DNA from 2 places in the Rhizobium sp. BK275 genome. Region 2 is predicted to be linked to the other one. Evidence: riboswitches for the same ligand, from Rfam matches in the RefSeq annotation. Region 2 holds a riboswitch; the other holds the start of a gene.
The links. Region 2 has a riboswitch for S-adenosylmethionine ahead of metA (homoserine O-succinyltransferase). Riboswitches for the same ligand answer to the same signal wherever they lie in the genome.
Positions count from the first base shown of each region.

Region 1 (6,020 bases), on a different contig from region 2:
CATCGCGGCCCGATCAAGGGCAAGACGATCGCCTGGACGGGCGACGGCAACAACGTGCTGCATTCCCTGGTGGAAGGAGCCGCCCGTTTCGGCTACCGCATGAACATGGCCGTACCCCTTGGTTCCGAGCCGAAGGATCACTATCTGAATTGGGCCCGCAATGAGGGCGCCGAAATCATGCTTTACCATGATGCTGACCGTGCGGTCGCCGGCGTCGATTGCGTGGTGACCGATACCTGGGTCTCAATGAATCAGGAACATCGGGCTCGCGGTCACAATGTCTTCCAGCCTTATCAGGTCAACGCGCATTTGATGGCGCAGGCCGGCAAAGACGCATTGTTCATGCATTGCCTTCCCGCTCACCGCGGTGAGGAGGTGACGGACGAGGTGATCGACGGCCCGCAATCCGTGGTCTTCGATGAAGCGGAAAACCGTCTTCATGCGCAGAAGTCGATTCTTGCTTGGTGCCTGGGCGCGATCTGAACCATAATCGGATGTCGCGAGTCCAAAACTCGCGGCTGCGCAAGCAGCCGGCGCGCTAGCCGGCTGCTCTGACAAAACAGGAGTGAAAGCCATGGCAGAAGCTGCCGCCGCCCTCGGCGAGTTCGATTTCGCCGGCGATGACCATGTCGTCCCTTTCCAAGTCGAAGGGCTTGATGTGCGCGGTCGCGCCGTCCAGCTCGGTCCGATGCTGGATTCGATCCTCGAACGCCATCACTATCCGACGCCCGTCGCCCGCCTTCTGGCGGAAGTGGTGGTGCTCACGGTGTTGCTCGGCACATCGCTGAAGTTCGACGGCAAATTTACCGTCCAGACCAAGAGCGACGGCCCTGTCGATCTGCTCGTCGCCGATTTCTCGACGCCGGAAAACGTCCGGGCCTATGCCCGCTTCGATCAGGCCCTGCTCGACAAGGCGATTGCGGCAGGTGAAACCGAGCCGGAACAGCTTCTGGGCAAGGGCGTGCTCGCCTTCACCATCGACCAGGGCAAGTTCAGCCAGCCCTATCAGGGCATCGTGGCACTTGACGGTACCTCGCTGGAAGACATTGCCGGCGTCTATTTCCGCCAATCGGAGCAGATCCCGACGCGTGTGCGCCTTGCCGCCGCCGAGCTCTTCGATCGTGACGATCATGGCAAGCCGCGTCACCGCTGGCGGGCAGGGGGCCTCGTTGCCCAGTTTCTGCCGGAAGCGCCGGAGCGTATGCGTCAGGCCGATCTTCACGGCGGCGATGGCGATACGGGCGAACGCGCTCATCTCGAGGACGATGCCTGGGCGGAAGCCCGCTCGCTCGTCGAAACCGTGGATGCCGATGAACTGACCGATCCGCTGGTCGGCACTGAACGCCTGCTGTTCCGCCTTTTCCACGAACGCGGCGTGCGCGTCTACGACCCGCGCGCGGTCTTCGACCGTTGCAGCTGTTCGCGGGAAAAGATCGGCAACGTGCTGAAGGGTTTCAGTGCCGAGGAAGTAGAGGAAAGCCAGGAAAACGGCGAGATTGCCGTGACCTGCGAATTCTGCTCGACCACCTATCGCTTCCCGGTGAACGAGGTTGCACCGGCGGAGTGATCAGTTGAGTACCCGCAGCAGGCCGGGTGAATCCAAGGAGAAGGCGGGTATGTCGACATCGAACAACTCGCCTTCGTCTGTCTCCATCTGATAGTGGCCGAACATCAGGCCGGATGGCGTATCCAGCGGACAGCCGGATGAATATTCATAGGTATCGCCCGGCTGCAGCCGCGGCTGCTCGCCGACGACGCCGGGGCCGCTGACCTCGTCGATCTGCCCGTTCTGGTCGGTGATATTCCAGTAGCGGTTGACGAGACGCACGGCTATGTCGGAGTTGTTGGCGATCACGACGCGGTAACCCCAGACATAACGATCGTCGTCCGGATCGGATTGCTCCTCCAGATAAAAGGGTTCGACAACCACTTCGATGTCTCGTGTGAGGGCGCGATACATGCCTTACACCTTAGTCAAGATATGTTACCCGTATCTTATAAGAGGCCCCATCCGTCAAGAAACGGGACAGTGATCGCGGCCCCGCCACCCCGGTTAGGCGGTCTTTCGTTCATTAAGCCTAACTCTCAGTGTTAATTTCAAGGCAAATGCCACGGCCGGGGTGCTTTCCGCGGCCGTGGTTTGATGATCAGGCCGAAACTTTGGCGAGCGCGCGGGCGAAATCCTCAAGGAGATCATCCGTGTCTTCGATGCCGGCCGAGAGGCGCACCGTGCCCGGCGAAATGCCGAGTTCGGCGCGGGCCTCGTCCGTCAGGTTCTTGTGCGTCGTCGTGGCCGGATGAGTGATCAGGCTCTTGGAGTCGCCGAGATTGTTGGAGATCTTCACGATCTCAAGCGCGTTCTGCAGCGCAAAGGCCGCTTCCTTGCCGCCCTTCAGCTCGAAGCAGACGAGCGTCGAGCCGCCCGACATCTGCTTGGCGATGATATCGGCCTGCGGATGGTCCTTGCGGCCGGGATAGATGACCTTGGCGACCTTGCCCTGATCGGCGAGGAAATCGGCGATATCAGCCGCATTCTGCGTCTGCTGCTTGACGCGCAGCGGCAGCGTTTCGATACCCTTCAGGAGTGTCCAGGCATTGAAGGGCGACATGGCCGGGCCGGTGTGGCGGAAATAGTCGTGCAGGTTCTCGTCGATCCATTCCTTGTCGGAGAGAACCACGCCGCCGAGGCAGCGGCCCTGGCCGTCGATGTGCTTGGTCGCGGAATAGACGACGATATGCGCGCCGAGTTCCAGCGGCTTCTGGAAGAGCGGCGTTGCAAAGACGTTGTCGACGACGACCTTGGCGCCGATCTGGTTGGCGAGCTTGGCGACACCGGCAATATCGACTACTTCCAGCGTCGGGTTGGTCGGGCTTTCCAGGAAGAACACCTTGGTCTTCGGCGTAATCGCCTTTTCCCAGTTTTCGAGGTAGCGGCCGTCGACCAGCGTGCAGTCGATGCCGTATTTCGGCGCCAGCGTCTCGACCACCCAGCGGCAGGAGCCGAAGAGGGCACGCGCTGCAACGATGTGATCGCCGGCCTTCAGCTGGCAGAGAATGGCGGCGGTGACGGCGGCCATGCCGGAAGCCGTGGCGCGGGCATCTTCAGCGCCTTCGAGCGCGCACATGCGCTTTTCGAACATGTCATTGGTGGGGCTGCCATAGCGCGCGTAGATGAAACCTTCGGTCTCGCCCTTGAAGCGCGCTTCGGCCGCTTCGGACGTATCGTAGACGAAACCCTGCGTGAGATAGATTGCCTCTGAAGTCTCGCCGTACTGCGAGCGCAGCGTTCCGCCGTGGACGAGTTGGGTTGCCGGGCGCCAGGTCTTGCTCATGCCATCACCACTTTCAAACAACAAAAAAACCGGCCGCAAATGCAGACCGGTTTTCAACCCGGTCTTTTTAGCCACTTATTTAACGTGGCTGCAAGCCGACCGGCCAAATCACCACGGGATAAATTTGCAATACTGCCGTTCTGCGCTTGCGTCAATTCCCCGACTTTGGTTTTGTCGGCGGCAAATTAGGATGGAGCATGATGGCTCGCGATACTGGAATTCTGGCCGACCGCGCGATTTCCGCGCTGTTTGAAACGGGGCGTCTTCAAAGCGAGCGCGAGCTGGATCGTGACCAGATCCAGCCCGCAAGCCTGGATCTGCGGCTGGGCGCCAAGGCTTTCCGGGTCCGCGCCAGCTTCATGCCCGGCCCGTCCCATCTCGTCTCCGACAAGCTCGACCGGCTGAGCCTGCATGTCATCGACCTCAGCGAAGGCGCGGTGCTGGAAACCGGCTGCGTCTACATCGTGCCGCTGATGGAGCGCCTCGATCTGCCGGCCGACATGTCGGCTTCGGCCAATCCCAAAAGCTCGACCGGCCGGCTCGATATCTTCACCCGCGTCATCACCGATTACGCGCAGGAGTTCGACAAAATCCCGGCCGGCTATTCCGGCCCGCTCTATCTCGAAATCAGCCCGCGCACTTTTCCCATCGTCGTGCGCCGCGGCTCGCGCCTGTCGCAGATCCGCTTCCGTGTTGGCCACTCGGTTCTCGGCGAGCCCGAGCTTCTGAAGTTGCACGCAACGGAAACGCTCGTCGCCGCCAAGCAGCCGAACGTCTCCGGCGGCGGTATCGCGCTGTCGATCGATCTGACGGGCGACGATGAAGGCCTGATCGGTTATCGCGGCAAACACCACACGGCCGTCGTCGATGTCGACAAGAAGGCTCAGCACGATATCTTCGATTTCTGGGAGCCGCTCTATAGCCGCGGCCGTAACGAGCTGATCCTCGATCCGGATGAATTCTACATTCTCGTCTCGCGTGAGGCCGTGCATGTTCCCCCGCAATATGCGGCGGAAATGACGCCCTTCGATCCGCTCGTCGGCGAATTCCGCGTCCACTATGCCGGCTTCTTCGATCCCGGCTTCGGCCATGCGCCCGCCGGCGGGCGCGGCAGCCGCGCCGTGCTGGAAGTGCGCAGCCACGAAGTACCCTTCATCCTCGAAGACGGCCAGATCGTCGGCCGCCTGATCTATGAGCATATGCAGGAACAGCCGTCGAGCCTCTATGGTTCGGGTCTCGGCTCCAACTATCAGGCGCAGGGCCTCAAGCTTTCGAAGCATTTCCGCATTTGACGTGCGGTAATGCCGCGACTTGACAGCGGCGGCCATCTGTTGGAAGTCTCAAGCGGTTGGCGGGTGTAGCTCAATGGTAGAGCAGCAGCTTCCCAAGCTGAATACGAGGGTTCGATTCCCTTCACCCGCTCCAGCAACTTCAATAACTTAAGTATATCGGCGTTTCACTTGCGTGACTCGGCGCGGGCCTCGGCAATTTTGCGATTTTGCTCAAGTCCGTCGCCGCGGCTGTACTTTTTCGTCATCTTGACGGTCGTGTGAGTGGCCAGATTGCTGGCCATTTCCAGCGACCCCGTTGCCTCGACGGTCTCCGAAACGGCGCCTGCGCGCGTATCCATAGACCAGACATTGTTGGGTACGCCGGCAGCGTCGGTGCAATTCGCGATCTGTTCCGAAGTCTTATGCCGTTTTGCGCTGATTGGCCAGACTATAACCAACAGATTTCTGTCTGATTTTATTGATGAAAACTGGTGCTGCCGAGTGGGATTGAACCACCGACCTCACCCTTACCAAGGGTGTGCTCACCAGTTTAGATTGGCGAGTTGGGAATTTTGAAAATTGCATCCGGCGTGAGTTGACGATGCGGTAATGTTTTTTCAGCAATAACTCTAAGTTGCCTCGTTCCGTATTTCCAACCGACTGAGTTCCAAAAATGAAGATCAAAACCTTCAGCTTCTCCGGCCATCCCGGAATCGGAGACCTCCAACTAGACTTTACTGATCAGAACGGAGTGCCGTTTAACACTATCGTGCTTGCTGGGGGGAACGGATCGGGCAAGACCGCTATCCTTGAAGCCTTATACCTCTGCTTTCAGGGAAGCTATAACAGGAATCTAGGTGACGTTGAGCTTCGAATAATCCTGGAGGACAGCGAAGCGTCAAAGTTAGCGGGCCTTTTTCAAGGATTTCCAATCGGTGCAAGAGAGCTTTTGCTGCTGTGGCGCTCGACGGAGCCGGACCTCAACAAGGCTTATTTCTTCACGGTCTACCACCCAGATGGTCGCCCCATAACCCACAATAGGTGGTTGGATAATGCTCAGTTCAGGGGGCTTCTTAAGACGTTTTACAGCCCGGCCGAGACGTCATTTCAAGGTGGGAGCCCCGATGCCGTTACGGCGTTGTCCATCGACACAGAAGTCAGGGTGTCAAGGGCTGGCGGCGGAGCAGAAATTGCGCAGCTCCTAGTCGATATCAGGGCAGCTGACGCTGAAGACGTCGCGCAGTGGGTCGGAGACAACCCGGGCCAAGCACCAGCTCGTGAAACGCTAGAACCCCGTTTTGCACGGTTTCGCCGAGCGTTCGAATATATGTTTCCGACCAAGCGATTTAGAGGCGTCCGCCGCCATGAGCAAAAGTTGATAATCGAGTTTGAAGAGTTTGGTCGGACGACGCCAATC
Region 1 covers NZ_JACHZL010000002.1:475,418-481,437, forward strand. Annotated here, with positions in the region: gene argF (ornithine carbamoyltransferase) at 1-483, shown strand, start outside; gene FHT82_RS08230 (Hsp33 family molecular chaperone) at 575-1,567, shown strand; gene apaG (Co2+/Mg2+ efflux protein ApaG) at 1,568-1,960, opposite strand; gene FHT82_RS08240 (O-succinylhomoserine sulfhydrylase) at 2,148-3,332, opposite strand; SAM riboswitch at 3,379-3,457, opposite strand; gene FHT82_RS08245 (2'-deoxycytidine 5'-triphosphate deaminase) at 3,530-4,624, shown strand; tRNA gene FHT82_RS08250 (tRNA-Gly) at 4,684-4,757, shown strand; gene FHT82_RS08255 (hypothetical protein) at 4,789-4,962, opposite strand; tRNA gene FHT82_RS08260 (tRNA-Thr) at 5,093-5,159, opposite strand; gene FHT82_RS08265 (ATP-binding protein) at 5,277-6,020, shown strand, end outside.
Region 1: linked by a shared signal. The riboswitch ahead of FHT82_RS08240 (O-succinylhomoserine sulfhydrylase) and the one ahead of metA (homoserine O-succinyltransferase) in region 2 are both predicted to bind S-adenosylmethionine.

Region 2 (6,020 bases):
TGCAGCCGCTCCAGTGCCTTCACATTGTTGTCGAAGGCGGCATCTTCCGGCACGAAGCCGACAATCGGGAAGCCCGGCTGCACGAGGCGCATCGGTCCATGCATGAGCTCGGCGAGCGAGAAGGCCTCGGCATGCAAGCCGGCCGTCTCCTTGGCCTTCAGCGCTGCTTCGAGGGCAATGGCGAAGGCCGTACCGCGTCCACCGGTATAAAGCGATGCGGCGGTGAACAGTACATCCTCGGCAGCCTTCGTATCGATACCGGACGTCGCAGAGAGAGCGGCTGGAAGCTTATCGAGCGCGGTCTGCAGATCGGCCTTGCCGTCGATCGCAGCGGTAACGCCAGCAAGGGCGGCAACGGATGCGATGAAGGACTTGGTTGCTGCAACGCTCTTTTCAGCGCCAGCATTGAGGCCGAGAACGATATCGGCCTGCTTGGCGAGCGGACTGTCGGTGACGTTGACGACGGCAATCGTCGTCGCTCCGCCCTTCTTGGCCGCTTCTTGCAAAGCAACGATATCCGGGCTGGCGCCCGACTGTGAAACCGTGAAATGGATGCCACCTTTCAGATGCAGGGGCGCATTATAGACGGAAGCGATGGACGGGCCGATCGAGGCGACCGGCACGCCGCAGGTGATCTCGAAGAGGTATTTGAAAAAGGTCGCGGCGTGGTCGGAAGAGCCGCGCGCCGCTGTCGTCACGACACTTGGGCGGGTGGACGAGAATAGCCGGATGATTTCGGCGAAGACCGGCTTTTCCTTTTCGAGCAGGGTAGCGACCACTTCGGGCGACTGGCCGGCCTCCTGCAGCATCAGCGACTGGTTCTCACTCATAGGTCATCTCCAATTCTCAGTTCGGCGACAAAATCATAGGCATCGCCACGATAATGCGAGCGGGTGTATTCAACGACGCGCTGGTCTTCCAGGCGTGAAACGCGTTCGATCAGAAGGGCCGGCGCGCCGGCTTTGACATCGAGAATAGCGGCCGATGACGGATCAAGCGTGACGGCCGTCAATCGCTGTATGGCGCGTACCGGCTTGTGGCCACTCTGGGCGAGCGCATCGTAGAGCGAGCCTTCACCGCCGGCATCCTCGCCAAGAAACTTGACGGGTACGACGGCGCGCTCGATGGCGAGCGGCAGCCCGTCGGCCAGACGAAGGCGGTCGAGCCGCAGCACCGGTTCGTCGACGCCGAGGCCGAGCAGAAAGGATTCTTCAGGGGATGGATTGTTGACGGTGCGGGACAGGATCTTCGCCGCTGGCGAGCGCCCGCGCGAACGCATGTCCGCAGAGAAGGAGGAAAGCCGCCAGAGCGACTGTTCCATGCGCTCCACCTTGCTGGAAACGAAAGTGCCACTGCCATGACGCGATTCCAGCGCACCTGATGTCATGAGATCGCGATAGGCCGTCCGCACTGTGACGCGGCCGAGCTTCAGCGCTTCCGCCAGATCGCGCTCGCCGGGCAATGCCGTGCCGGGTTTCAAGAGGCCTTCCTGGATAAGGCCGGTCAACGCCTGCGCCAGCCGCTTGTAAAGCGGTCCTGCTGCCGCCTCGTCGTGCAGCGCGCGGCCCTTCAGTTCTGCGACCAGACTGGTTCTATCCATGGATAGATAATAGAACCTATTTAGAACCAATCAGCAAGCCGGATTCGCTCCATCAAAGAAAAACCCTCGCCGGACGCCGCGAGGGTTCATTGATCCAGATAGGACGACGAACTCAGTTCTTCGTGAAGATGTAATCCGTTTCCTGACGCAGCACTTCGCCTGGGCGCAGCACCGCATTGGGGAAGCCCTGGTGATTGATCGCGTCAGGCCAGATCTGTGTTTCCAGGCAGAAGCCGGCGAAGGGACCATATTTACGGCCGCCGAGACCCGGCACGGGCACGTTGAGCTTGAAACCGGCATAGAACTGCACGCCCGGCTCTGTCGTGCGCACTTCCAGCGAAACACCGGAATGCAGGCTGCGGGCAAGCACGACGGAGCGCTTGCCCGTGCGCTCGCTCGATAAGCAGAAATTATGGTCGTAGAGGGCCTGCTCCTGCCTGACGAAGCGCTTCATTGGCGCCATCTCGCGGAAATCGAACTCGCTCCCCTCAACAGGGCGGATCTCGCCGGTCGGTATCTGCTTCTCATTGGTCGGCAGATAGTGGTCGGCGGCGATCATGATCTCATGCGCCAAGGCATCTTCGCGGCCATCGAGATTGAAATAGGAATGCTGGCAGACGTTGGCAATCGTCGGCTGGTCCGTCGTCGTCTCGTAATTGACGGAAAGCTCGCCATTGCCATGCACACGATAGGTCGCCTGGATCGTGCAGTTGCCGGGATAACCAGCACGGCCATCGCGGTCGACGATCTTCAGCACTACGCGGTCGGCCTCGTGTTCGACGATCGTCCAGACGAGCGTGCCGATATTGTTGCTGCCGCCATGAAGATGCGTGACGCCCTTCTCGTTGAGTTCGAGTTGGTAAGCCTTGCCGTCGAGCGTGAACTTGCCATCGCCGACGCGGTTGGCGCAGCGGCCCGGCGTTGCCCCGAAGAAGGGCGAATGGGCGAGGTAGCTGCTGAAATCCTCGAAGCCGAGCACCAGCGGCGCATCATGGCCCTCCAGCCGCGCGTCCTGGATAACCGCACCCCAGGTCAACACCTTGACCGTCAGTCCACCACCGCGGATGACGACGCGATGGACGGTCTCCCCCTCCTTCGTCTGTCCGAAAACTTCCCGTTCCAATTTGTCCACCATGATCGACGCTCACTCCATCCCTAGGATTCAGGAACCGGAACCTGCCTCCATTCGCTGCAAATCGCAACCGGGCGGACCCAGAAAACAAAACGCCGTCGCGGAAGTGCGACGGCGCCATTTCTAAACCCACCCTGTAACGCTCAGATGTCCGAGCCGATCTCTTCGATATCGTAGGGCGTCGTCTGGTAGATCTCATTGATCCAGTTGCCGAAAAGCAGATGCGCATGGCTGCGCCAGCGGTTCTGCGGCGCAAGTGCCGGATCGTTATGCGGGAAGTAATTGTGCGGCATCTTGATCGGCACGCCGGCATTCACGTCGCGGAAATATTCGTCCGAGAGAGACGTGGAATCATATTCGACGTGATTGAAGATATAGAGCCGCCGACCCTTCGGCTCGTGGACGAGACAGACGCCCATCTCGCTCGATTCCATCAGGATCTCGAGGCCGCCGACCTTCTCGATGTCGGCCCGGCGCACCTCGGTCCAGCGCGACACCGGAACCTCGAAATTGTCAGAGAAACCATTGAGATAAACGGAAGAGGGCTTGAGATTTCGGTGGCGGTAAACGCCGAAGGCCTTTTCCTTCAGCTCATACTTCGGCACGCCGTGGAAATGATAAATCCCCGCCATCGCGCCCCAGCAGACATTCATGGTCGAATGGACGTTTGTCTGGGTCCAGTCGAAAATCTGCTGCATTTCCTTCCAATAGGTAACGTCCTCGTAAGGCAGCGTCTCGATCGGCGCCCCCGTGATGATGAAGCCGTCAAACTTGCGGTGCTTCACTTCCTCCCAGGTCTGGTAGAAGGCGAGCAGATGTTCTTCAGATGTATTCTTGGCCTTGTGGTTGCCGACACGGACCAGCGAGAATTCCACCTGCAGCGGCGAAGCACCCACCAGGCGCGCCATCTGCACCTCGGTCTTGATTTTGTTCGGCATGAGGTTCAGCAGCCCGATCTGCAGCGGGCGGATATCCTGGCGGATCGCCACCGTTTCGGTCATCACCCGCACACCTTCGTTCACAAGGGTTTCGAAGGCGGGCAGCGTATCGGGGATCTTGATGGGCATTGCGGTCAACTCGATCAAAATAAAAAACCGGCGGCGAAAGAATCGCTACCGGTCCGCACGCGGCCCTTTAGCGACTTATTTAACGTGGCTGCAAGCCGGCCGGCCAAATCACCACAAGGCATCCTAGATAGCGCCAGTCCAGCTTCGAATCAACTGTCAATGCAGATAGCTGCAAAAGCCATCACGCTTTCTTTATGCGTGGCGGAATCTGTTGATGGACCAGTGACGCCCCCATGTTATTAATATAGGGATGGGCGGATTTGGAAACTTGTAATGGCAAATAACATCGAAAGGGGGAGGGGCATCCAGAGTCAGGACCGGGTAGGGTATGATCTCAGCCTGACATATCGGCTTGGAGTGATGTTCTCCGCATTCTGGAATTCGCAGGTCCGCGGCAAGGTCGTGGGGCTTGCGATCCTGCTTGTCGTCATCATCCTGGCGACAGCCTACGGACAGGTGATCCTCAACGAATGGAACGCCCCCTTCTACGATTCCCTCGAACGCCGTGATCTTGGAGAGTTCTTCCACCAGCTCGAAATCTTCGCGATGATCGCCGGCGCGCTACTGCTACTCAACGTGCTGCAGGCCTGGCTGAACCAGATGACTGCGCTCTATATGCGCGAAGGGCTTTCGCGCGATCTCGTCGATCAATGGCTGAAGCGCAAGCGCGCCCTCAAACTCTCTACCATCGGCATTCTCGGCGTCAATCCGGACCAGCGGCTGCATGAGGACTCCCGCAACCTGGCCGAAAGCACCACCGGTCTCGTGCTCGGCCTCCTGCAGTCGACCATACTACTCGTCAGCTTCATCGGCGTGTTGTGGGAGCTTTCGAGCGGCTTCATCTTCCATATCAGCGGCTACAGTTTTTCCATTCCAGGCTACATGGTCTGGGCGGCAATCTTCTATGCTGCATCGGCCTCGGTACTAAGCCAGGTCGTCGGCCGCAAACTTGTCAAGCTCAATGCAGACCGCTTCTCCAAGGAAGCCGAATTGCGCTTCGCGCTGATGCACGCCAACGAGAACATGCCAGCGATTACAGTGGCGCACGGCGAGGAAAACGAGCGCAAGCGCATCAATATCGACATCAGCAACGTTCTCGCGGTTATCAAGCGTCTCGCCATGGCCAATACCAACCTCACCTGGGTTTCGGCAGGTTATGGCTGGCTGGTCATCGTCATTCCGATCATCGTTGCAGCACCCGCCTATTTCTCCGGCGGCCTTACCTTCGGCCAGCTGATGATGTCGGTCGGGGCCTTCAACCAGGTCAACACGGCACTGCGCTGGTATGTCGCCAACTTCGGCCCGATCGCCGAATGGCGCGCCACGCTGATGCGCGTCACCGATTTCCGCCAGGCACTGCAGGAGATGGACGACGACTTCGATCTGAAGGACGCCATCGTTTATGAGGAAACCGCAGCAGATACGCTGACGCTGAAGAATATCGTCATCTTCGCCAAGCTTGGCGAAGACATCGAGGATTGCGGCGGCTTCCGGATACGCGAAACGGATGTTACGATCAAGGCCGGCGAGAAGGTCATGATCAACGGCGATCACAGCGTGAACCGCCGCCTGCTCTTCCAGGCCATGGCCGGCCTCTGGCCGTGCGGTAAAGGTACGATGGGTCTGCCGCCGATTGCCGACATCCTGTTCATCCCGCAGGTCGCCTATGTCCCCGGCGGAACGCTGCGTGAGGCAATCTCATTCCCCGAAAAACCCGAGGCCTATGACACGGCGGCCATCGAAGCCGCGCTTGAGGCTGCCGGTCTGCATGCGCTGGTTGCCCGACTCGACAGCCGCGCGCGCTGGGACAAGCTTCTCGACGCCGACGAGCAAAAGGCAATCGGCTTTGCCCGTCTGCTTCTCGTCAAGCCCCGTTGGGTCGTTTTCGACGAAGTGCTCGAGGGCATGGAGCCGGAATGGCAGCATACGATGACGAAGCTGCTTGCCACTATGCCGGACACCGGCATGATCTATATCGGCCGCTCGGAGACCTATCTGGAAGCGCTGCATCCGCGCACATTGCATCTGCTGGCGCTGCCCTCGAAATCCGAGGAAGAGCCGGTAGTTTCGGTTCTCGGGTCGAGCGCCGCGGCAGCCCGCGCCCCGGCGCTTTAAGGCAATTCCCATAAAATTATGTAGCGGTTTTGCGTCCGGAACTGTGTGTCTTACATTGGCGGCATCACGCCGTGGACGCCGACGGTGACCTGCGCGGCCGAGATGC
Region 2 covers NZ_JACHZL010000006.1:267,390-273,409, forward strand. Annotated here, with positions in the region: gene FHT82_RS20230 (SIS domain-containing protein) at 1-830, opposite strand, end outside; gene FHT82_RS20235 (GntR family transcriptional regulator) at 827-1,600, opposite strand; gene FHT82_RS20240 (aldose epimerase family protein) at 1,713-2,735, opposite strand; gene metA (homoserine O-succinyltransferase) at 2,876-3,799, opposite strand; SAM riboswitch at 3,847-3,924, opposite strand; gene FHT82_RS20250 (ABC transporter ATP-binding protein/permease) at 4,073-5,914, shown strand; gene FHT82_RS20255 (DUF5666 domain-containing protein) at 5,965-6,020, opposite strand, start outside.